DNA from 3 places in the Streptomyces sp. MMCC 100 genome. Region 1 is predicted to be linked to each of the others. Evidence: riboswitches for the same ligand, from Rfam matches in the RefSeq annotation. Region 1 holds a riboswitch; each other region holds the start of a gene.
What was found. A riboswitch is a leader RNA that binds a small molecule or an ion and turns the genes downstream of it on or off. The one in region 1 is predicted to bind cyclic di-AMP.
Positions count from the first base shown of each region.

Region 2: it holds a riboswitch for cyclic di-AMP, as region 1 does, so the genes downstream of both, ABS735_RS27720 (M23 family metallopeptidase) here and ABS735_RS33745 (transglycosylase SLT domain-containing protein) in region 1, are expected to answer to the same signal.
Region 3: it holds a riboswitch for cyclic di-AMP, as region 1 does, so the genes downstream of both, ABS735_RS32675 (C40 family peptidase) here and ABS735_RS33745 (transglycosylase SLT domain-containing protein) in region 1, are expected to answer to the same signal.

Region 1 is NZ_JBGORK020000001.1:7,287,140-7,294,820, forward strand. It holds gene ABS735_RS33735 (LolA family protein) at 1-387, opposite strand, end outside; gene ABS735_RS33740 (polyprenyl synthetase family protein) at 662-1,672, opposite strand; cyclic di-AMP (ydaO/yuaA leader) riboswitch at 2,497-2,664, shown strand; gene ABS735_RS33745 (transglycosylase SLT domain-containing protein) at 2,669-3,169, shown strand; gene ABS735_RS33750 (HAD family hydrolase) at 3,215-4,024, opposite strand; gene fahA (fumarylacetoacetase) at 4,562-5,800, shown strand; gene ABS735_RS33760 (M56 family metallopeptidase) at 6,119-7,057, shown strand; partial or broken gene ABS735_RS33765 (GntR family transcriptional regulator) at 7,281-7,385, shown strand; gene ABS735_RS33770 (HEAT repeat domain-containing protein) at 7,504-7,681, shown strand, end outside.
Region 2 is NZ_JBGORK020000001.1:5,991,954-5,999,634, forward strand. It holds gene ABS735_RS27710 (HPr family phosphocarrier protein) at 1-116, shown strand, start outside; gene ABS735_RS27715 (GntR family transcriptional regulator) at 267-962, opposite strand; gene ABS735_RS27720 (M23 family metallopeptidase) at 1,089-1,853, opposite strand; cyclic di-AMP (ydaO/yuaA leader) riboswitch at 1,866-2,030, opposite strand; gene ABS735_RS27725 (M16 family metallopeptidase) at 2,222-3,610, opposite strand; gene ABS735_RS27730 (M16 family metallopeptidase) at 3,607-4,989, opposite strand; gene ABS735_RS27735 (DNA gyrase/topoisomerase IV subunit A) at 5,326-7,681, shown strand, end outside.
Region 3 is NZ_JBGORK020000001.1:7,088,435-7,096,115, reverse strand. It holds gene ABS735_RS32695 (LuxR C-terminal-related transcriptional regulator) at 1-324, shown strand, start outside; gene ABS735_RS32690 (C40 family peptidase) at 343-1,398, opposite strand; gene ABS735_RS32685 (hypothetical protein) at 1,716-2,069, shown strand; gene ABS735_RS32680 (tellurite resistance/C4-dicarboxylate transporter family protein) at 2,047-3,060, opposite strand; gene ABS735_RS32675 (C40 family peptidase) at 3,087-4,271, opposite strand; cyclic di-AMP (ydaO/yuaA leader) riboswitch at 4,278-4,462, opposite strand; gene pcrA (DNA helicase PcrA) at 4,717-7,206, shown strand; gene ABS735_RS32665 (M23 family metallopeptidase) at 7,288-7,681, opposite strand, start outside.

The DNA of each region.
Region 1 (7,681 bases):
ACCGGACACCAGCTCGGTGAGCTTGGCCGACGGGTCGGCGGCGGAGCCCTCGTCGTCCCCGCCGGAGCCCGGACCTCCGGACATTCCGGACATCAGGCCGCTCTCCAGTCCGCCGAGGTCCGGCAGGCCCAGGTCGGTGCTGATGCGCACCGTGCCGGACAGCTGCTCGACGTCCGACTTGGCGATCTTCTCGATGAGCTGCTCCGCGGTGACCTTCGGCAGGTCGGGGTCCCCGGAGTCGGCGAGCGCGGGGACGAGCCCGATCGTCGCGGCCGCCACTCCCATCACCGCGACCGGGACGACGTACCGCGCGGCCTTGCGCCGTCCGGCCCGCAGCTCCTCGCCCTCCCCGGCGGTCGTGTTGTCGTCGGAATCGATCGGTGCCATGTGTGCCCTACCTCCGTCGTCGGCGGCGGCTGTCTCGCGACCTCGCACTTGTTCACCCGTGAGCCGCCATTCTCACCCGAATCGGTGAGGATTGGTGTTTTTCCGTGGTGTCCATCTGACCAAATCACCGGAGCACAAGCGTCAGACCGCGGGCTCAACTCCGCCTACTCCTGCGGGATGACACGGAGGGGCGGCGGCTCCCCCTACCCGTAGGGTCCGGTGTACGGCGGACGGCGGACGGCGGACAGCACGTGACAGACGGGCGCCGGGGCGGTCACCCGGCCCGGTGCACCACCGCGTCGCACAGCTCCACCAGCGCCGCCTTCGCGTCGCACTCCCGCAGCGGGGCCAGCGCGGCCCGGGCCTCCTCGGCGTACCGGACGGTGTCCCGGCGCGCCTGCTCCAGCGCGGGGTGGGCGCGCAGCAGGCGCAGCGCCTCGGCGTGCCGCGCGTCGTCGCTCAGGTCGGAGCCGAGCAGCTCGCACAGGGCGATGTCCTCGGCGAGCCCCAGCCGGGCCGCCCGCTCGCGCAGCCGCAGTACCGGCAGGGTGGGGATGCCCTCGCGCAGGTCCGTGCCTGGCGTCTTGCCGGACTCGTCGGAGTCGGAGGCGATGTCCAGGACGTCGTCCGCGAGCTGGAAGGCGACGCCGAGCCGCTCGCCGTACTGGGTCAGCACGTCCACCACCGTCTCGTCGGCGCCGGACATCATCGCGCCGAACCGGCAGGAGACCGCCACCAGCGAGCCCGTCTTGCCGCCCAGCACGTCCAGGTAGTGGTCGACCGGGTCGCGGCCGTCCTGCGGTCCTGCCGTCTCCAGGATCTGACCGGTGACCAGCCGCTCGAACGCGAGGGCCTGGACGCGGACCGCCTCGGGTCCGAGGTCGGCGAGGATCTGCGAGGCGCGGGCGAACAGGAAGTCGCCGGTGAGGACCGCGACCGAGTTGCCCCAGCGGGTGTTCGCGCTGGGCACCCCGCGCCGCACGGCGGCCTCGTCCATCACGTCGTCGTGGTACAGCGTGGCGAGGTGGGTCAGCTCCACAACCACGGCCGAGGGCACGATGCCCGGGGCGTAGCGGTCGCCGAACTGGGCCGAGAGCATCACCAGCAGCGGCCGGAACCGTTTCCCGCCGGCCCGCACCAGGTGCTGGGCGGCCTCCGTGATGAACGGCACCTCGCTTTTGGTTGCCTCAAGCAACCCTTCCTCGACAGCAACCAATCCGGCCTGGACATCGGCTTCCAGAGCCTGGTCCCGCACGCTCAGCCCGAACGGCCCGACGACGGTCACGAGGGGTCTCCTGTCTGCTGGTGTCTACTGGCGATTACCTGGTTTGTCGATAGGTCGCTGCCACCACTCAAGTCAGCGTATCCGGTCACGTTTCGATCACCGCGAGCGCCCACCGTTACAGGCCGGTCGGTATCAGATCATGAACGGTATGTTTTTGATCAGGTGATATGAGCAGATTTTGACTGATATCGCCAGAGGGGACGAGCCGGACCCCAGGAGGGCGAGCGGGCCGGAAGCCGCCATTCAAGATCCCATCACTCCTCCCAACGGCCCGCACCGCGAGAACGTCACCCAATCGACACGCACACCCGGGCCGCGCTCGCGTCCGCGTCCACGCTCGTACCCACGCACGCGTCCACGCTCGTGCCCACGTCCGCGTCCACGCTCGTACCCACGCCGGCACCCGCACCCGCACCCGCACCCGCACCCGTCGGCATGCGTCCGTCCGGCAGGCACGACACGCCCCCCCTTTCCGCCCTGCCCACCACCCCGCTTCCCCCTCCTCCTCGCCCGACACCCGAAGCCGTCCTCAACCGTGGCCGGTTGACAACCGATTGAGGCTAATGCCCGTTTTGCCGCGCTTATTGGCGCCAGTGAGTTGGCTCACGCCGAACCGCCCGCAGGCAACCTCGCCGCAACCTGTGCCCTCCCTTTGCCCCGCAAGCCAGTTGGGGCTTGGCAACCGCAAAGGATCAAGAGCCTCAAACGCCTCAGAACAAGGTCAACAGGCACGTTGGGTGATTCCTGCACTTGTTCCGGACATGTGCTCTCGCATACGTTCCCGGCCTGTCGGGCGGACGCCGAATCCTGCCACCGCCCGGACGCACAGTCATCCGCCAACAAACTCGCCGGCAGGAGCGGGGGACCCAGGTAAGTCGCCGCACCGGTCACCACCGGAGCGGCTCGGGGTGAAGCCGTACCCGTCAGGGCGCGGCCGGGCACCTCCCCGCCCGAACCCGACAGCTCACCTCGCAGGCGTAAGGAGAGGGACACAGCATGTCTGCCAACGGTCAGAACCGTCACGCCTTCACCGGCCGCCTCGCCCGCAAGCTCGCCGTGGCCGGCACCGGTGCCGCGGTGCTCGCGCTGCCGCTCATCGGCGCCACCACCGCCTCCGCGGCCACCCCGGCCGCCGCCACTACCGCCACGACCGCCACCACGGCGGCGACGACGTACCCGGACAACCTCGACGGCTGGATCCGCGAGTCGCTCGACATCATGGCGCAGCACGGCATCCCCGGGACCTACGAGGGCATCCACCGCAACATCATGCGGGAGTCCTCCGGCAACCCGCTCGCCATCAACAACTGGGACATCAACGCCATCAACGGCACCCCGTCCAAGGGTCTGCTCCAGGTGATCGACCCGACCTTCCAGGCGTACCACGTGGAGGGCACCTCCTGGGACCCGTACGACCCGGTCGCCAACATCACCGCCGCCTGCAACTACGCGGCCGACCGCTACGGCTCGATGGACAACGTCTTCAGCGCGTACTGAGCCGTACCGCCGCGGTGACGCACCGAGAGGTACCGCAGTAGCGCACTAAGAGGTACCGAAGATCCGCTCGAGGACGACGGCCACGCCGTCGTCCTCGTTCGTCGTGGTGACCTCGTCGGCCACCGCCTTGAGTTCGGGGTGGGCGCCGGCCATGGCGACGCCGTGGGCCGCCCACTGGAACATGGGGATGTCGTTGGGCATGTCCCCGAAGGCGATCGTCCGTCGCCGCTGAAGGCCCAGGTGCTCGGCGGCCAGCGCCAGGCCGGTCGCCTTGGTGATGCCGCACGGCTGGAGCTCCACCGTGCCGGGGCCCGACATGGTGACCGTCGCCAGGGAACCGACCACCGCACGCGCCGTCGCCGCCAACTCGTCGTCGGTCAGCTCGGGATGGCGCAGCAGCACCTTGCTGATCGGCGTGCTCCACAGTTCCTCGCGCCGCTCGACGGGCACCGCGGGCAGGGTGGGGTGGGGCATCAGGTAGCCCGGCTCGATGAGCGTCAGGCCGTCGACGCCGTCCTGGTCGACGGCGGCGTACACCTGGCCCACCTCGGCCTCGATCTTGCCGAGCGCGGTCTCGGCCAGCTCCCGGTCCAGGGTGACCGACCACAGCATTCGGTGCGCACCGGCGTCGTACACCTGCGCGCCCTGCCCGCACACCGCGAGCCCCGTGCAGCCGAGGCGGTCGAGCAGGGAGCGCACCCGGGGGGCCGGCCGCCCCGTCACCACCAGGTGCCGCGCACCCGCCCCGGCGACCCGCGCCAGCGCGGCCAGCGACCGTTCGGAGACGGTGTCGTCGCCGCGGAGCAGCGTGCCGTCCAGGTCGGTGGCGACGAGTGAATACGCGGTGCGGTCCATGATCAGAGAATACGGACACCGCACCCGTCCGACTCACCCGCGACCGCTTCCGAACGAGGACGTAGCGAGTGCGTTCGAACCCGCACGCGGATGCACGTGGACGCCCGATCATGTCCAAAACCTGACACACCATCGGCTACAGCCGGTTCAAGACCTGCGCGCCGGTTGACGACAAAACGGCCCGCTGCTGCCTGCGCCAGGACCAGGACCTCGCCCCGAACCCCGGCCGTGACTCCGCCGAGATCGTGTCCGACCTGTGGCCAGCCCGCCGTATCCGATCGACGCGGAGCGCCACATCCACGTCCGATCGACGTGCAGCGCCATATCCACCGCCTGCCGGCCTGCCCGCGTGCCCTCCCTCGCCAGGCGGCGCCACCTCCCGCCGCACTGCCCAAGACCGGCATGTCACCCGTAACGTGTGGCCCGACCACATGTCACGCGGCACACACCGATCACGTGACACGCAGGTACACGCAGCACACAGCACACACGGCGCGCACGGCGCACATGGCGAGCACGAAAGCGAGGCAGCACCCGATGCCCCCCTTCGATGTCCCCGAGGGCGACCCCTTCGGCCCGTACAACCTTCCGTACGGCGTGTTCTCGATCCCCGGCTCGCGGGAACGGACGGTGGGCGTCCGGCTCGGCGACCACGTCCTCGACGCGGGCGCGGCGGCCCACGCGCTCGGCTCGCCGTACGCGTCCCTGCTCGCGCGGCCCACCCTCAACCCGCTGCTGGCCGCCGGGCGCACGGCCTGGTCGGACGTGCGACGCGCGCTGACGGCGTGGGTGACGGTCCCGTCCCACCGCGAGATCCTCGAGCCCCTCTTCCACCCGCTGTCGTCGGTGACCCTGCACCTGCCCTTCGAGGTCGCGGACTACGTCGACTTCTACGCCTCCGAGAACCACGCCCGCAACGTCGGCCAGATCTTCCGCCCCGACGCCGCCGACTCCCTCACCCCGAACTGGAAGCACCTTCCGATCGGCTACCACGGCCGCTCCGGCACCGTCGTCGTCTCCGGCACGGACGTCGTACGCCCGTCGGGGCAGCGCAAGGCCCCGACCGACGCCGCTCCCGTCTTCGGCCCGTCCGTCCGCCTCGACATCGAGGCCGAGGTCGGCTTCGTGGTGGGCGTGCCGTCCGAACTGGGCAGCCCGGTGGCGCTCGGCGACTTCCGCGAGCACGTCTTCGGGCTCTGCCTGCTCAACGACTGGTCCGCGCGGGACGTCCAGGCCTGGGAGTACGTCCCCCTCGGCCCGTTCCTCGGCAAGTCCTTCGCCACGTCGGTATCCGCGTGGATCACCCCGCTGGACGCCCTGGAGGAGGCACGGGTGGCGCCGCCCGAGCGCACGCACGACCTGCTGCCCTACCTGGACGACACGAACGACGACCAGGACGGCCCCGGCGGCTACGACCTGCGGATCTCCGTCGCCGTCAACGGCCACGTCGTCTCCGAGCCGCCGTTCTCCACCATGTACTGGACGGCCGCTCAGCAGTTGGCCCACATGACGGTCAACGGCGCCTCGCTGCGCACCGGCGACCTCTACGGCTCGGGCACGGTGAGCGGGCCCACCGAGCGGGAGCGCGGGTCGCTGCTGGAGCTGACCTGGAACGGCCGCGACCCGCTGGAACTCCCCGACGGCAAGCGGACGTTCCTGGAGGACGGGGACGTGGTGACCTTGTCGGCCTGGGCCCCGGGACCGGGCGGCGTCCGGGTGGGTCTGGGCGAGGTGACCGGTCGGGTGGCTGGACGGGGGGCCGGACGGGACGCCTGACGGTACGACTGACGGGGTGCGGGATCCGTAGGCCCAGGATCTGTACGTCGAAGATCCGTACGTTCAGGATCTGTAGTCCAAGATCCGTACGTCCAAGATCCGTACGTCCAGGACCCGTACGTCCAAGATCCGTGCGCCGAGGTTTCGAATCCGGTGCCCGCGACACCTGACTCACACCGCCCGGCGCCGTCATACTGGCGTCGGGCGGTGTTCGCCCCTGGCCCAGCACCACCGGCCCAGCACCACCCAACTCAGCACAGCACAGCCCCTGTACAGCCAGAGCCGCCCATCCTTCGACCAGGATCCGGAGCCAGTGGCATGACCGTCTGCCTGCTCCTGCTGTTCGTCGTCGCCGTGACCGCCGCGGTGCCGGTGCCTCGCGCGCTGACCCGTTCCGCGTGGCCCGAGCGGGATCCCGTGGTCGCGCTGTGGGTGTGGCAGTGCCTGGTCGCCACCGTACTGCTGTGCTGTCTGACCGCGCTCGTCCTCGGCACCGCCGCCGTCTTCGGCACCGTCCGCGCCCAGCTCTTCGCTCCGGCGCCGCCCGCGGTGACCGCGGCGTACAACCTCTCCGCCGGACCGGCCTGGGCGGCCGTCCTCACCCTCCTGCTGGCGGGCGGTGCCGCCTGGACGACCGCGATGCTCGCCCGCGAACTCGTCGAGGCCCGCCGCCGGCGCGCCCGCTCACGCGCCCACCTGCGTGAACGCGCCCCCGACCTGCCCGCCGGGCTCCCCGCCGCCCGCGGCCCCCTGCTGGTCCTGGAGGACGAGTACCCGGACGCCTGGTGGATGCCCGGCAACCCGCCCCAGCTGATCGTCACCACCGGTGCCCTGCACCGGCTCACCGACCATCAGCTGGACGCCGTCCTCACCCACGAGCGCGGCCACGCCCGGGCCCGCCACGACTGGCTGCTGCACTTGTCCACCGCCCTGGCCACCGGGTTCCCGAGCGTCCCGCTCTTCGCCCACTTCTGCGACCAGACCCACCGCCTGATCGAGCTCTCGGCCGACGACACCGCCTCCCGCCGCTGCGGCCATCTGACCACCGCGCTGGCCCTGATCGAGCTGAACCAGCACCGCGGCGTCCTCTCCTGCGCCTCCAGCCACCGCCTCCTCGGCGAGCGGGTCGACCGCCTCCTGGAACCGCAGCCCCGCATGCCTCGCCGCCACCGCGCCCTGACCACGGCGACGGCCGCCCTGGTCCCGCTGATCCCCCTCCTGATCACCTTCGCGCCGGGCCTGACGGCACTGGCGTAACCCCTGGGCTGCGGGCAGTCGTGGCGCCGGAGCGGCACGGGGAAGGGCGCAGCGGCACCCCCGTAGCGCCGGGCCGCCCCCACGAAGCCGGCACGAAGCGCCCAGTGGCAGATCTCCCCCGCCCTCGAGAGAAACCCCAGCTCACCCGGCAACCGGCGGAGACCGAGGTGGCGCAACATTCCAGCAACACCGCTAAGTCCACCGGATAGGTATGGTTCCAGCCATGCCGCCCACCGACCGCCTCCGAGACCACGCCGGCCAGGGCGCGACCACCGTCACCGCCCACCGCACGCGGCGACGGCTGCGCGCCGACCGGGCCCGTCAACTGCGGGGTCGCGGTCGCCAAGGCTCTGGGGACGCTGCGGGCGGCGCCTCGCACCGGCGGTGCCCTCGACCGGCTCACGGAGGATCCCGACGTCCTGTCCCGCGGCGCCGCCCTCGCGGCCCTGGCGGACACGGGCTGCCCTGCCCCGCCGGCGGCCCGGGCGGTCACCGCGCTGTCCGACCCCGGCTGGCAGGTGCGGGCGGGTGCGGCCACCGCGCTGTCCGCCGCCGCCTCCGACAGCGCGGTCCCCGTCCTCGCCAAGGCCCTCGCCGACCGGAACGCCGACGTGCGCAAGGCGG
Region 2 (7,681 bases), 1.3 Mb from region 1:
CCCAGGGCGGCGAGGAGATCGTCCTCGCCTCCGACGCCGAGGGCGCGGAGGCCGCCCTGGACCGGCTGGCGAAGCTGGTCGCCGAGGGGCTCGAGGAGCTTCCCGAGACCGTCTGAGCCCGACGGACAGCAGCATCGAAAGGCCCGCCGGAACCACCGGACGGGCCTTTCGCCTTTTCTCTTTCGGCCCACCCGTCCATTCATCCTGTTTACGGGCAGCAGAAAACACCGGCAGGAATTCCCTGCCCTTTGTATACGGCGCCCGTGTTACTGTCGCCCACTCGCCGTGTTTACGGAATGTTGCGCACTCCTCACGCGCTCCGTCCGCCCGTCGCCGGAGGCGAATCGCAGCCGGTGCGCGGAGACCGACCGCTCGATGTGCAGGGCCATGAGCGCCCGCGCACGGTCGCCGTCGCCCCGGGCCACCGCGTCGGTGATCGCGCCGTGCTCCGCCCAGTACTCCACCGGCCCGGCCGGGGCCTCCACGACGTACATCCAGGCGATCTTGTGGCGGAGCTGGGTCAGCAGGGCGGTCAGGGAGGGGCTGTCGGCCGCCCGGGCGAGGGTCTCGTGGAACCAGCCGCCCAGCGAGCGCAGGTCCTCGCCGCTGCCCCGCCTGGCCCGTTCCTGTCCCAGCCTGACCAGGCCGCGCAACACCTTGAGGTGGGCCTCGGTGCGCCGCCGGGCGGCCCGGGAGGCGCCGAGCGGCTCCAGGAGCGTGCGGGTCTCGAGCAGGTCGGCGGCCTCCTGCTCCGTGGGTTCCGCGACGCACGCGCCCGCGTGCCGCCGGGTCACCACGAAGCCCTCGGCCTCCAGCGTGCGCAGGGCCTCGCGGACGGGGACGCGGGAAACGCCGTAGCGGCGGGCGAGGATTTCCTCGGTGAGCCGGCTCCCGCGGCCGTGGATGCCGGCGACGATGTCGTCCCGGATCGCCGTGCACACCGAATGCGCCGGAATACGCATGACCGACCTCCCCTTGACCCCGCGAAACGTCGACGGTTGACGCGTGTTGAGCGACCTCGGGCCAATCAAGCGATATTAAATGCGAAAAGCCCCGGCTCGGGAAGCCGGGGCTTTCGAATACCGCCGTCAGACGTTCACGCCGTGGGAGCGGAGGTAGGCGACGGGGTCCATGTCGGAGCCGTACTCGGGGCTCGTACGGGCCTCGAAGTGCAGGTGCGGTCCGGTGACGTTGCCGGTGGCGCCGGAGAGGCCGATCTGCTGGCCGGGCTCGACCGACTGGCCGACGGAGACGCCGATGGACGACAGGTGCCCGTACTGCGTGTACGTGCCGTCGTGCATCTTGATCACGACCTGGTTGCCGTACGCCCCTCCCCAGCCGGCCTCCACGACGGTGCCGACGCCGACCGCGTGCACGGTCGTGCCGCTGGAGGCGTGGAAGTCGATGCCGGTGTGGCTGCCGGAGGACCACAGGGAGCTGCCGGCCTGGTACGCGGTGGAGACGTAGGAGGCGGTGATCGGCGCGACGAAGGTGTTGAGGCGCTTGCGCTCCGCCTCCCGCGCGGCGCGCTCCTTGGCCTCGCGTGCTTCCTTGGCCGCCTCGGCCGCCCGCTCACGGGCCGCTTCCCGGGCCGCCTCACGGGCGGCGGCGTCCACGGCCGCCTGCTTCTGGGCGACGGCCTGGGCGTCGATCTCGTCGGCTATGGAGTCGCCGATGGTGACGACCGGAGTGAGCCCGCTCTGCTCCACCTGGGGCTCGGCGGCGAGCGCCGGAGCCGCGAGGGTGCCGACGACGCCGGTGGTGGCGAGGGCCGCGACTCCCGCCGCGCGGGCGGTGGTGCGGTGCACCCGGCCGGTACGGCGGTGCTTACCGGTGGCGCGCGTGAACGCCATGTAGAGGCTTGTCCTTTCCTTCCCTCTCGCCTACCGGGTTAGCTGACGGGTTCGGAGGTGGAAGGTCTCCTACGGGCCCCCTCGCGGTATGCGCGGGCGTCCGATTCACCCCAGGGACTGCGATGGGTCCCCGGCTCCCCTGGCTCGCGCCGTACGGGGACTCGGCGATGACTGTCCGGTGCCGCGGGTGCGGCGCACTGCCTGACGAACAGCCCGGAAGACGCTAAACGGGGCTGTCTTCAATCCTCAAACGCAACAGGGTTTTTGTAGCGCACGCCACAGGGCAGACGGGCAGTCACTCCCCCAATCCGGACATACGGCGGCCCTGGTGACACTCCGGTCACCAGGGCCTTCGCGCGCGCGTGCCGCTACTCGGCCGCCACCACGGTGACTTCACCGATGCCGAGGGCCTCGACGGGCTCCTTGATCTGCGCCGCGTCGCCGACGAGGACCGTCACGAGGCGGTCCACCGGGAAGGCGTTCACGACCGCCGCCGTGGCCTCCACGGTGCCCGTGGCCGCGAGTTGGCGGTAGAGCGTCGCCTGGAAGTCGTCGGACAGGTGCTGCTCGACCTGGTCGGCCAGGGTGCTCGCCACGGCCGCCGCCGTCTCGTACTTGAGCGGCGCCACGCCCACCAGATTCTGCACGGCCACGTCACGCTCGGCGTCGGTGAGCCCCTCCGCGGCGAGCTTGCGCAGCACCGTCCACAGGTCCTCGAGGGCGGGACCGGTGTTCGGGGTGTCGACGGAGCCGCTGATGGCGAGCATCGCGGCGCCCGTTCCGTCCGGCGCGGAACGCAGGACCTGCCCGAACGCCCGTACGCCGTAGGTGTAGCCCTTCTCCTCGCGCAGGACGCGGTCCAGGCGCGAGGTGAGGGTGCCGCCGAGGCAGTAGGTGCCGAGCACCTGCGCGGGCCACACGCGGTCGTGCCGGTCGGCGCCGGTGCGGCCGATCAGCAGCTGCGTCTGGACGGCGCCGGGACGGTCGACGATGACGACCCGGCCCCGGTCGTCGGCGGTCACCGGGGGTACGGGGCGCGGCTCGGCGGGCGAGCCGGTCCACGCGCCCAGGGTGTCGCCGAGCAGCGCGTCGAGGTCGACGCCGGTGAGGTCGCCGACGACCACGGCGGTGGCCGTGGCGGGACGGACGTGCCGCTCGTAGAAGGCGCGTACGGCCGCGGAGTCGATGCTCGCGACGGTCTCCTCGGAGCCCTGGCGCGGGCGCGACATGCGCGAGTCGGCCGGGAACAGCTCCTTGGAGAGTTCCTTGGCGGCCCGGCGGGAGGGGTTGGCCAGCTCGTGCGGGATCTCGTCGAGCCGGTTGCGCACCAGCCGTTCGACCTCGCTGTCCGCGAAGGCGGGCGCCCTGAGCGCGTCGGCGACCAGACCGAGGGCCTTGGCCAGGCGCGAGGCGGGCACCTCGAGGCTCAGCCGGACGCCGGGGTGGTCGGCGTGCGCGTCCAGCGTGGCGCCGCAGCGCTCCAGCTCGGCGGCGAAATCCTCGGCGGAGTGCTTGTCGGTGCCCTCGGAGAAGGCGCGCGCCATGATGGTGGCGACGCCGTCGAGACCGGTCGGCTCGGCGTCCAGGGGGGCGTCGAGGAGGACCTCGACGGCGACGACCTGCTGGCCGGGGCGGTGGCAGCGCAGCACGGTGAGGCCGTTGCCGAGGCTGCCGCGCTCCGGGGCGGGGAACGCCCACGGCTTGGGCTCGCCGGCCTGCGGCTGCGCGTGGAATTCCATGGTGGCGAGCTCGGTCACTTGGCCGCCTCCTCGTTCTCGTCGGTGGCGTCGTTCGTGTCGGCGTCGTTCGTGTCGGCGTCGTTCTCGTCGGCGGGGGCGGTGGGCTCGTAGACGAGCACCGCGCGGTTGTCGGGGCGCAGGCGGGCCTTGGCGACCTCCTGGACCTCCTCCGCGGTCACCTCGAGCACCCGCTGCACGGCGGTCAGGGCGAGCTGCGGGTCGCCGAACAGCACGGCGTACCGGCACAGTTCGTCGGCGCGGCCCGCGACCGTGCCCAGACGGTCCAGCCACTCGCGCTCGAGCTGGGCCTGGGCGCGCTCCATCTCCTCGGCCGTGGGGCCCTCCTCTGCGAACCGGGCCAGTTCCTCGTCGACGGCGGACTCGATGACCGGCACCTCGACGTCGCCGGACGTCTTCACGTCCAGCCACCCCAGGGAGGGCGCCCCGGCGAGCCGCAGCAGGCCGAACCCGGCGGCGACGGCCGTGCGGTCGCGGCGGACGAGCCGGTTGTAGAGGCGGGACGACTCGCCGCCGCCCAGGACGGTCAGGGCCAGGTCGGCCGCGTCGCACGCGCGCGTGCCGTCCTCCGGCAGGCGGTAGGCCGCCATGAGGGCGCGGGCCGGGACCTCCTCCTCGAGGATCTCGCGCAGCTGCCCGCCCATGACGTCGGGCAGCGAACCGTCCCGGGGAGGCTGCTTGCCGTCGTGCGAGGCGATGGAGCCGAAGTACTTCTCGATCCAGGCGAGCGTCTGCTCGGGATCGATGTCGCCGACGACCGACAGCACCGCGTTGTTCGGCGCGTAGTAGGTGCGGAAGAACGCGCGCGCGTCCTCCAGCGTCGCCGCGTCCAGGTCGGCCATCGAGCCGATCGGCGTGTGGTGGTAGGGGTGGCCCTCCGGGTAGGCGAGGGCGGTCAGCTTCTCGAAGGCCGTGCCGTAGGGGACGTTGTCGTAGCGCTGGCGGCGTTCGTTCTTGACGACGTCCCGCTGGTTCTCCATGGACTCCTCGTCCAGGGCGGCCAGCAGGGAGCCCATGCGGTCGGCCTCCAGCCAGAGGGCGAGCTCCAGCTGGTGGGCGGGCATGGTCTCGAAGTAGTTGGTCCGCTCGAAGCTGGTGGTGCCGTTGAGCGAGCCGCCGGCGCCCTGTACCAGCTCGAAGTGGCCGTTGCCCTTGACCTGGGCGGAGCCCTGGAACATGAGGTGCTCGAAAAGGTGAGCCAGGCCGGTGCGCCCCTTGACCTCGTGGCGCGAGCCGACGTCGTACCAGAGGCACACCGCCGCGACCGGGGTCAGGTGGTCCTCGGAGAGCACCACGCGCAGGCCGTTGGCCAGACGGTGCTCGGTCGCTGTCAGGCCGCCGGAGCCTGCCTGGGCTGTGGCCGTGTGACCCATGGGCATGTACGTCCCTTCGATCGCGGAATCCTTGGTGGAATCACCGGGTGAGGCACTTGGTGAACCACGTGGTGAATCATTGGGCGGAACTGCGGAATTCCACCGATCCTGCCACTGTATGCAAGCGTGCGGGCCACCGGTGGAGTTCCCGGCCCTCGTACGCCGAGAGCGAGAACGCGGTCGGCGGGCCGCCGGGGACGGCGGCCCGGGACGAGGGCGTACTCTGCGGGCAGCGCCGGGCCGGGCAGCCCGTGACGGGTCCTGGTCGGTCGCTGTCAGTGCCGCAGTCCACAATGGACGGCGTCAGATCACCGTTCACGCTTCAGCAAGGAGCCGGCAGCGATGGCCCGCCGTAGTACGAAGACCCCGCCGCCCGACGACTCGTACGAGGAGAAGATCCTCGACATCGACGTCGTCGACGAGATGCAGGGCTCCTTCCTCGAGTACGCGTACTCGGTCATCTACTCCCGTGCGCTGCCGGACGCCCGCGACGGCCTCAAGCCGGTGCACCGCCGCATCGTGTACCAGATGAACGAGATGGGCCTGCGGCCCGAGCGCAGCTACGTGAAGTGCGCCCGTGTCGTCGGCGAGGTCATGGGCAAGCTGCACCCGCACGGCGACGCGTCGATCTACGACGCCCTGGTGCGCATGGCCCAGTCGTTCTCGATGCGCGTGCCCCTGGTGGACGGCCACGGCAACTTCGGCTCGCTGGGCAATGACGACCCGCCGGCCGCCATGCGGTACACCGAGTGCAAGATGGCCGAGGCCGCCGGCCTGATGACGGAGTCCATCGACGAGGACACCGTCGACTTCGCGCCCAACTACGACGGCCAGGAGCAGGAGCCGGTGGCGCTGCCCGCCGCCTTCCCGAACCTGCTGGTCAACGGCGCCTCGGGCATCGCGGTCGGCATGGCCACCAACATGCCGCCGCACAACCTGCGCGAGGTGATCGCGGCGGCCCGGCACCTGATCCGGTATCCGAACGCCGATCTGGACGCGCTGATGAAGCACGTTCCGGGCCCCGACCTGCCCACCGGCGGCCGGATCGTCGGCCTGCCCGGCATCCGGGACGCGTACGAGACGGGACGCGGCACCTTCAAGATCCGCGCGACGGTGGCCGTGGAGACGGTGACGGCCCGCCGCAAGGGCCTCGTCGTCACCGAGCTGCCCTTCGCGGTCGGCCCGGAGAAGGTCATCTCGAAGATCAAGGACCTGGTCGGTTCGAAGAAGCTCCAGGGCATCGCGGACGTCAAGGACCTCACCGACCGCGCGCACGGACTGCGCCTGGTCATCGAGATCAAGAACGGCTTCGTGCCCGAGGCGGTCCTGGAGCAGCTCTACAAGCTGACCGCCATGGAGGAGTCCTTCGGCATCAACAACGTCGCCCTGGTGGACGGTCAGCCCCTCACCCTGGGCCTCAAGGAGCTGCTGGAGGTCTATCTCGACCACCGCTTCACCGTCGTCAGGCGCCGCAGCGAGTTCCGCCGGGGCAAGAAGCGCGACCGGCTGCACCTGGTGGAGGGCCTGCTCACCGCTCTGGTCGACATCGACGAGGTCATCCGTCTCATCCGCTCCAGCGAGAACTCCGCGCAGGCCAAGCAGCGGCTGATGGAGCGCTTCTCGCTGAGCGACGTCCAGACGCAGTACATCCTGGACACGCCGCTGCGCCGGCTCACCAAGTACGACCGCATCGAGCTGGAGTCCGAGAAGGAGCGGCTGAACGCGGAGATCGAGGAGCTGACCCGGATCCTCGACTCGGACGCGGAGCTGCGCAAGCTGGTCTCGGCCGAACTGGCAGCGGTGGCGAAGAAGTTCGGCACCGACCGCCGTACGACGCTGCTGGAGTCGGGCGGCGCCCCGGTCGCCGCCGTGCCGCTCCAGGTGGCGGACGACCCGTGCCGGGTGCTGCTGTCGTCGACGGGCCTGCTGGCCCGCACCGCGAACGACGAGCCTCTCGTCACGGAGGCGGGGGCCAAGCGGGTCAAGCACGACCTGATCGTCTCGGCGGTGCCGGCCACGGCGCGCGGCGAGGTGGGCGTGGTGACGTCCGCCGGGCGGCTGCTGCGGGTGAACGTCGTGGACCTGCCCCAGCTCCCGGAGGCCATGCCGGCGCCGAACCTCGCGGGCGGCGCGCCGCTGGCCGAGTTCGTGTCCCTGGAGGACGACGAGGACGTCGTCTGCCTGACCACGCTGGACGAGTCCTCGCCGGGGCTGGCGCTCGGCACGGAACAGGGCGTCGTCAAGCGTGTGGTGCCCGACTACCCGTCCAACAAGGACGAGTTGGAGGTCATCACCCTCAAGGACGGCGACCGCATCGTCGGCGGGGTCGAGTTGCGCACCGGTGACGAGGACCTGGTCTTCATCACGGACGACGCGCAGCTCCTGCGCTACCAGGCCTCGCAGGTCCGCCCGCAGGGCCGTCCCGCGGGGGGTGTGGCGGGCGTCAAGCTCGCCGACGGCGCCAAGGTCATCTCCTTCACGGCGGTGGATCCGGCGGCGGAGGCGGTGGTCTTCACGGTGGCCGGATCGCGCGGCACGCTGGACGACTCCGTGCAGACCACGGCCAAGCTGACGCCGTTCGACCAGTATCCGCGCAAGGGCCGCGCCACGGGCGGTGTGCGCTGCCAGCGGTTCCTGAAGGGCGAGGACTGCCTGGCCTTCGCCTGGGCGGGTGCCACCCCGGCGCTCGCCGCCCAGA
Region 3 (7,681 bases), 200 kb from region 1:
ATCACCGGCACGGACCTGGTCAACTCAGTCTTCCGCGTCCAGGAGGGCGACGCCGTCTTCTCCCCGCGCCTGGCCGGCTTCGTCCTGGACGCGTTCGCCTCCACCGACGCCCCGCCGGTCGACGAGGACCTGGACCGGCTCACCCAGCGCGAGCGCGAGGTACTGCGCCTGATCGCCCGTGGCTACGCGTACAAGGAGATCGCCAAGCAGCTGTACATCTCGGTGAAGACGGTCGAGTCCCACGTCTCCGCGGTCCTGCGCAAGCTCCAGCTGTCCAACCGCCACGAGCTGACCCGCTGGGCGACGGCCCGGCGGCTGGTGTGACGGTTTCGCGGGAGAGGGTCACACCACCCGCGTAGCCCCCGCGAACGGCATCTCGTCGACCGGGGCGACGCGGACCGGGGCCGACGGGTTCGGGGCGTGGATCATCTGGCCGTTGCCGACGTAGATGCCGACGTGGCTGATGCCCGAGTAGAAGAAGACCAGGTCGCCTGGGAGGAGCTCGGAGCGGGAGACGCGGCGGCCCGCGTCGATCTGGGCGTAGGTCGTGCGGGGGAGGGAGACACCGGCGGCGCGGTAGGCGGCCTGGGTGAGGCCCGAGCAGTCGAAGGCGTTCGGGCCGGTCGCGCCCCATACGTAGGGGCTGCCGAGCTTCTGGTAGGCGTAGGCGACGGCCGCCGCGGCGCGGGAGTTGGGGGCCTGGGACGAGGCGGACAGGCCGTCCCTGGAGCCGGAGGTAGAGGCGCGGGAGGCGCGGTCGCCCGTTCCCTCGCCGGCGCGGGCGCGTTCCTCGGCGGTCAGTTGGGACAGCAGGCGGCGGGCCTCGGCCAGCTTGCCGGTGACGGCCTCGCGGTGACGTTTCAGCTCGGCCCGGCGCGACTTCAGCGAGGTCACCTCGATGCGGGCGGCGCCGCGCAGTTGCTCGATGTCGCGGAGTTCCTTGCGCACGCGGCCCACCGTGGCCTTCTGCCGGCTGCCCGCGCGCTCGGCGAACGCGGCGCCGTCGAGATACCGGTCCGGGTCGGAGGAGAGCGCCAGTTGCAGCGCCGGGTCCAGACCGCCGCTGCGGTACTGCGCCGCCGCGACCGAACCCAGTGCCTCCCGCGCCGAGTTCAGCCGGTCCTCCTTGCGGGCGGCCTCGTCGCGCAGATCCTCCAGGCGCTGTTCGGCGGCGTCCGCCTTCTCCTTCGCGCCGTTGTACTTCTCCGTGGCCACCTCGGCCTCCTGGTAGAGCTTGTCCACCTTGGCCCTGACCTGCGCCGCCGTCGGCTGCGGATCGGCGTGGCCGGTCCCGCCCAGGCCCGTCGCGGTGGCCGCGCCCGCGAGGGTGATCGTGGCCGCCGTACGGACTCTGCCGCCGCCCGTCGCGCGCTGTCGCGGCCTGCGGTGCGTTCCCACCTGCGATCCACGTCCTTCCGTACGACTCGACTCCGGCCCGCGCCGGGTCGGCTCCGGTCCGCTCCGGCTGCCTGGGCCAGGACGCTAGGCGCGTCGGTAACGGTCCGGTGACGGGATGCGCGGAAGTGGCGGTAGCGGATCGGGTGGCGACCGTATGTGACCGCCGTCCCTTTCGGGGCCCGTCGTCTTCACGCAGGGTGATGACCGATACGCCGGACGGGAGGCGGGTGGGGGACGTGAGCTGTTATGGGGCCCCGTGGTGGGACGGAGCGGGCCGGTGTCCGGACGCGTCCGGCTCCTCATTAGGCTCCGGCCTCATGGACGTACTCATCCACATCTTCGTCGGCCTGCACATCATCGGTATCGCCGCGCTCCTCGGCGGCTTCCTGACCCAGATGAAGGCGATGGGCCGGGGCGCGGCCCGGTTCACCCCCGCGATGCTGCACGGCGCGCTGACGATGCTGGTCACCGGCGCCGTCCTGGTCGGCCTCAACCAGGCCCAGGACTACTCCGTCGACAATGTCAAGATCGGCGTGAAGCTCGCCGTGCTGATCGTGATCCTCGCTCTGGTCTACGTGAAGCGCGACGACGAGAAGGTGGACAAGCCGCTGTTCGGCCTGGTGGGCGCGCTGACCCTCGCCAACATCTTCATCGCGGTGCTGTGGACCTGACCGCCCCGGCGTCCGCCCGCGCGGACCGCAGCCCGGCCCGGGCCTGGACGACCGCCCCCGCCGCGACCGCCAGCCATCCGGCCACCGCGATCCACTGCAGCGCCCGGCCGGGCGCGTCCAGCCACGGGACGTCGAGGACGGCGGAGACGGACAGCGTCGCCGCCGCCGTCATGCCGAGCGGGAAGACCGTCGACCAGCGGCGTACGTCGTAGCGGAGGCGGGGCCAGGCGATCTCGGCGGCCAGGAGCACGGCGTACCAGGCGAGGTCGAGGGCGAGCAGGAAGACGGTCAGGTCGTGCAGGACGGCGTGGTCGTCGGCGTTCCACAGGTACATGCCGGTCCCGGCCGCCGCGAGCAGCTTGGCACCGGCGAGGGCAGAGATGGCGAGCGCGCCGCCCGCCACCCACTGGTCCCCGGCGCCCCGGGCCACCTGCCGCAGATCGAAGCGGAACAGCGCGATCAGATAGAGCACGATCCCCAGCCAGAACGGCACCAGCGCCGCGTGCGCCAGCCACGGCGTCGAGGTGGCCGCGGCCAGCGTCGCGGCGAGCACGGCGAGCCCCTCCGTGGCCACGCAGCCCAGGAACACCGCCCCGGGCATCCTCCGCCCCCAGTGCCGCACCACCAGGAGCAGCAGCCACGGCCACAGCAGCGCCGCCAGCACCAGCAGTACCGCCGCCAGGAGCGACCAGCCGAGCAGCGAGAAGCGGGTGCCGAGCACGGTCGTCGCGGCGACGGCGGTGAGCGCGCCCGGAGTCCCGGCCCGCTTCACCCACTGCGCCCGGTCGGCCAGCAGCAGGTGGACGAAGTTCGCCGCCAGCAGCAGCCAGGCGGCGCAGGCCAGGGCCAGGGCGATCCGGGACAGAACCTCGCGGCCCGTCAGATGCAGGGCGACCGACACGATGCCGGTCGCCATCACCGCGGCCCCGGCCGCCGGTGGACGCTGCGCCCACCAGGCACGCAGCGCGGAGGGATGGGTGGCCGATGACATGCGCCCGATGCTAAAGACCGCACCGATCAGGCCGGGCGCACCACGCTGTAGATGGACGACTCGCCGTCGTAGAAGATCGACTCCTCGCGGACGTACGCGCCCGGCTTCGGGGCGTGGATCATCATGCCGTCGCCGATGTACAGGCCGACATGGCTGATGTCGTCGTAGAAGAAGACCAGGTCACCGGGTTGTGCCTGGGACACGGAGACGGTCGTGCCGGCGTTGACCTGGTCGTAGGTGGTGCGCGGCAGCGTCACGCCCGCGGCCTTCCAGGCGGCCTGGGTGAGGCCCGAGCAGTCGTAGGAGCCGGGGCCCGTGGCGCCCCAGACGTACGGCTTGCCGATCTGGGCGCGGGCGAAGGCGAGCGCGCTCTCGGCCTTGGTGCCGTTCGAGGTGCCCGGCGTGGAGGAACCTGACGAACCGGTGCCGCCGGAGGAACCCGAACCGGTGTCGCTCTCCTGCTGCTGGGCGGCCTCCTCCTGCCGCTTGCGCTCCGCCTCCTGCTCCGCCTGCTGCTTCTTCGCCAGCTCGGCGGCCTTGCGGGCGGCCTCCTCCTGCTTCTTCTTCTCGATCGCCGCCAGCCGGGCCTTCTCCTCGGCGGTCAGCTCCGAAAGCAGCTCCCGCGCGGTGGCGAGCTTCTTCTGGACGGTCGACTTGGCCGTCTTCAGGTCGTTCTGCGACTCGGTGAGCGTTTCGAGGCTCTCGGTGGCCTCCCGGCGCTTCTTCATCGTCTCGGACTGCTGGGTGACGTAGTCGTCGACGGCGCTCTTCTGCCGGCCGGTGAGCCGGTTCATCAGCTGGTTCTGGTCGAAGTAGTCCTGCGGCGAGTCCGCGAGCAGCAGGGTCGCGGTCTCCGGGACCGAGGCGCCCGTGCGGTACTGGGCGGAGGCGAAGGAACCCAGCTCCTCGCGCGCGTCGTTGAGCTTCTGGGTGCGCTGGGCGACGTCGTCGAGGAGGGTGTCGACCTTCTTGCGCTGCTTGGTGGTCTTCTCCTTGGCCGCGTTGTACTTCTCGGTCGCCGACCCGGCCTGGCGGTAGAGGTCGTCGACCTTCTTCTCGACCTCTTCGAGGGTCGGCCGGTCGTCCGACGGCGTCGCATCGGCCGTCTGGGACAGCAGGGCGACGGAGGTGAGGGCCGCGGTGGCGAGGACCGGGGTCCGTATGCCCGCGACGCGGGTACCGGTGGGGCGCGACTTGCGGTGCGACGCCAAGGAGGCGACTCCTTCCAGTGCTCCGCCTACCGGGTTAGCTGTCGGGTTCGGGCGGTGTGGCGCGGAAGGGTTGCCCTACGGCGGAGCCGGCCCTCGTGGAGGGCGGTTCGGCCGATTCACCCCAAAGGTCTCGGTTGGGTCCCCGGCTCCGGGTGCCGCGCGGGCAGGGCCGGACTCGGCGGAGGCCGCGCGGCCCGGCGAGGTTCGCCGGAGGGGGGCGAGCGGCCTGCCCCGCACCGTAGCCAACTCGTGTGGCCGCTGTGAAGGTTGGTGGGTGATATGCCCGATACATTTTCGTGACCTTCCGCGCGGGTGCCCCTGGGCCGGTCGTGGACGTCACTCTTCGTGCTCCTGCTGGTCGCGGGGTGTGCCCGCGCCGGGAACGGGTGGTCATTTTCCGGGGTGGCACCGGGTTGTCGGTGGGGCGCCCTAGACTCGGAGAGCGATGAGCAGCCTCTTTGACGACAGCTTCCTGGCGAGCCTCCAGACCCCCCGGGGTCACGAGGAGGAACCCCCGCCGCCGCCCGAGGACGATCACGGACCGGAGCCCGTTCCGCACGATCTGTTCGGCGGGAAGTTCGACGTGCCGCCGGACCGGGACACCCACTACCGGGACGGCGCCCCGCGCCCCGTCCTGGACGCCGCGGCACTCCTGGAGGGGCTGAACGAGAACCAGAGGGCCGCCGTCGTCCACTCCGGCTCCCCGCTGCTCATCGTGGCCGGTGCCGGCTCCGGCAAGACCCGTGTGCTCACCCACCGCATCGCCCACCTGCTGGCCGAGCGGAACGTCCACCCCGGCCAGATCCTCGCGATCACCTTCACCAACAAGGCCGCCGGCGAGATGAAGGAGCGCGTCGAGCAGCTCGTCGGCCCGCGCGCGAACGCGATGTGGGTGATGACCTTCCACAGCGCGTGCGTCCGGATCCTGCGCCGCGAGTCCAAGAAGCTCGGCTTCACCTCGTCGTTCTCGATCTACGACGCCGCCGACTCCAAGCGGCTCATGGCGCTGGTCTGCCGCGACCTGGACCTGGACCCCAAGCGCTTCCCGCCCAAGTCGTTCAGCGCGAAGATCAGCAACCTGAAGAACGAGCTGATCGACGAGGAGGACTTCGCCGCCCAGGCGGCGGACGGCTTCGAGAAGACCCTCGCCCAGGCCTACGCCATGTACCAGTCGCGGCTGCGCGAGGCCAATGCCCTCGACTTCGACGACCTGATCATGACGACGGTCAACCTGCTCCGCGCCTTCCCCGACGTCGCCGAGCACTACCGCCGCCGCTTCCGGCACGTTCTGGTCGACGAGTACCAGGACACCAACCACGCGCAGTACGCCCTGGTGCGCGAGCTGGTCGGCACCCCCTCCGAGCACCCGGTCGACGTGCCGCCGGAGGCCGAGGTCCCGCCCGCCGAGCTGTGCGTGGTGGGCGACGCCGACCAGTCGATCTACGCCTTCCGCGGCGCCACCATCCGCAACATCCTCCAGTTCGAGGAGGACTACCCGGACGCGACGACGATCCTGCTCGAGCAGAACTACCGCTCCACGCAGACCATCCTCAGCGCCGCCAACGCGGTCATCGAGCGCAACGAGTCCCGCCGCCCCAAGAACCTGTGGACCAACCAGGGCAGCGGCGCGCAGATCACCGGGTACGTCGCCGACACCGAGCACGACGAGGCGCAGTTCGTCGCCGACGAGATAGACCGCCTCACCGACGCGGGCGAGGCCAAGGCCGGCGACGTCGCGGTCTTCTACCGGACCAACGCCCAGTCCCGTGTCTTCGAAGAGGTCTTCATCCGCACCGGCCTGCCCTACAAGGTCGTCGGCGGCGTCCGCTTCTACGAGCGCAAGGAGGTCCGGGACGTCCTGGCCTACCTGCGGGTGCTGGCCAACCCGGAGGACTCGGTGCCGCTGCGCCGCATCCTCAACGTCCCCAAGCGCGGCATCGGCGACCGCGCCGAGGCGATGATCGACGCCCTCTCCCAGCGCGAGAAGATCAGCTTCCCGCAGGCACTGAGGCGCGTCGACGAGGCGTACGGCATGGCCGCGCGCTCCGCGAACGCCGTCAAGCGGTTCAACACGCTCATGGAGGACCTCCGCACCATCGTCGAGTCCGGCGCCGGACCGGCGACCGTCCTCGAGGCCATCCTCGAACGCACCGGGTACCTGGCGGAGTTGCAGGCCTCCACCGACCCGCAGGACGAGACCCGTATCGAGAACCTCCAGGAACTCGCGGCCGTCGCCCTGGAGTTCGAGCAGGAGCGGGCAGAGGGCGAGGAGGCCGGGACGCTGGCCGACTTCCTGGAGAAGGTCGCGCTCGTCGCCGACTCCGACCAGATCCCGGACGAAGAGGACGGCGACGGCGTCGTCACCCTGATGACCCTGCACACCGCCAAGGGTCTGGAGTTCCCGGTCGTCTTCCTCACCGGCATGGAGGACGGCGTGTTCCCGCACATGCGCGCCCTCGGCCAGGCCAAGGAGCTGGAGGAGGAACGGCGCCTCGCCTACGTCGGCATCACGCGCGCCCGCGAGCGCCTCTACCTGACCCGGTCGACGCTGCGCAGCGCCTGGGGCCAGCCGTCGTACAACCCGCCCTCGCGGTTCCTGGAGGAGATCCCGGCCCCCCACCTGGAGTGGAAACGCACCGGGGCGAACGGCCCCGCGCCCTCCGCACCGGTCTCGGGTGTGGCGGCCTCGCTGTCGTCGTCCCGCTCACGCTCCTCGGCGTCGGGCGCGTCGGGCTTCGCCACCCGCCGGTCGGCCGGCGCCGAGCAGCCGACGGTCTCGCTGGCGGTCGGCGACCGCGTCACGCACGACCAGTTCGGGCTCGGCACGGTGGTCGGGATCAAGGGCACCGGGTCCAACGCCGAGGCGACGATCGACTTCGGCGACACCAAGCCGAAGCGGCTGCTGCTGCGGTACGCGCCGGTGGAGAAGCTCTGAGGGGGCGGTTGGGAGCGGTTCGGTCCCGGGCGGTGGCCCGGGGCCGGGCCGGGGCGGGCGATCTGCTGAGACGTTACGGCGTCACGTCGGGTTGATGCCGTGGCTGCGCAGCCACGGGAGCGGGTCGATCGACGAGCCGCCCGCGGGGCGCACCTCGAAGTGCAGGTGCGGGCCGGTGGAGTTGCCCGAGTTGCCGGAGAACGCGATCGCGTCGCCCGCCTTCACGGTCGTACCGGAGGGGACCTGGTAGCTGGAGAGGTGGCAGTACCACGTCTCCGTGCCGTCCTTCGCGGTCACGATCATCATGTTGCCGTACGCGCTGTTGTACTGCGTCCGCACGGTGCCGTCGGTCGCCGCCATCACCTTCGTCCCGTACGACACGGGGAAGTCGATGCCGGTGTGGACGGACATCCAGTTGATGCCGGCCTGCCCGTAGTACGCGCTGAGGCCGTGCTGCTCCACCGGGAGCGCGAAC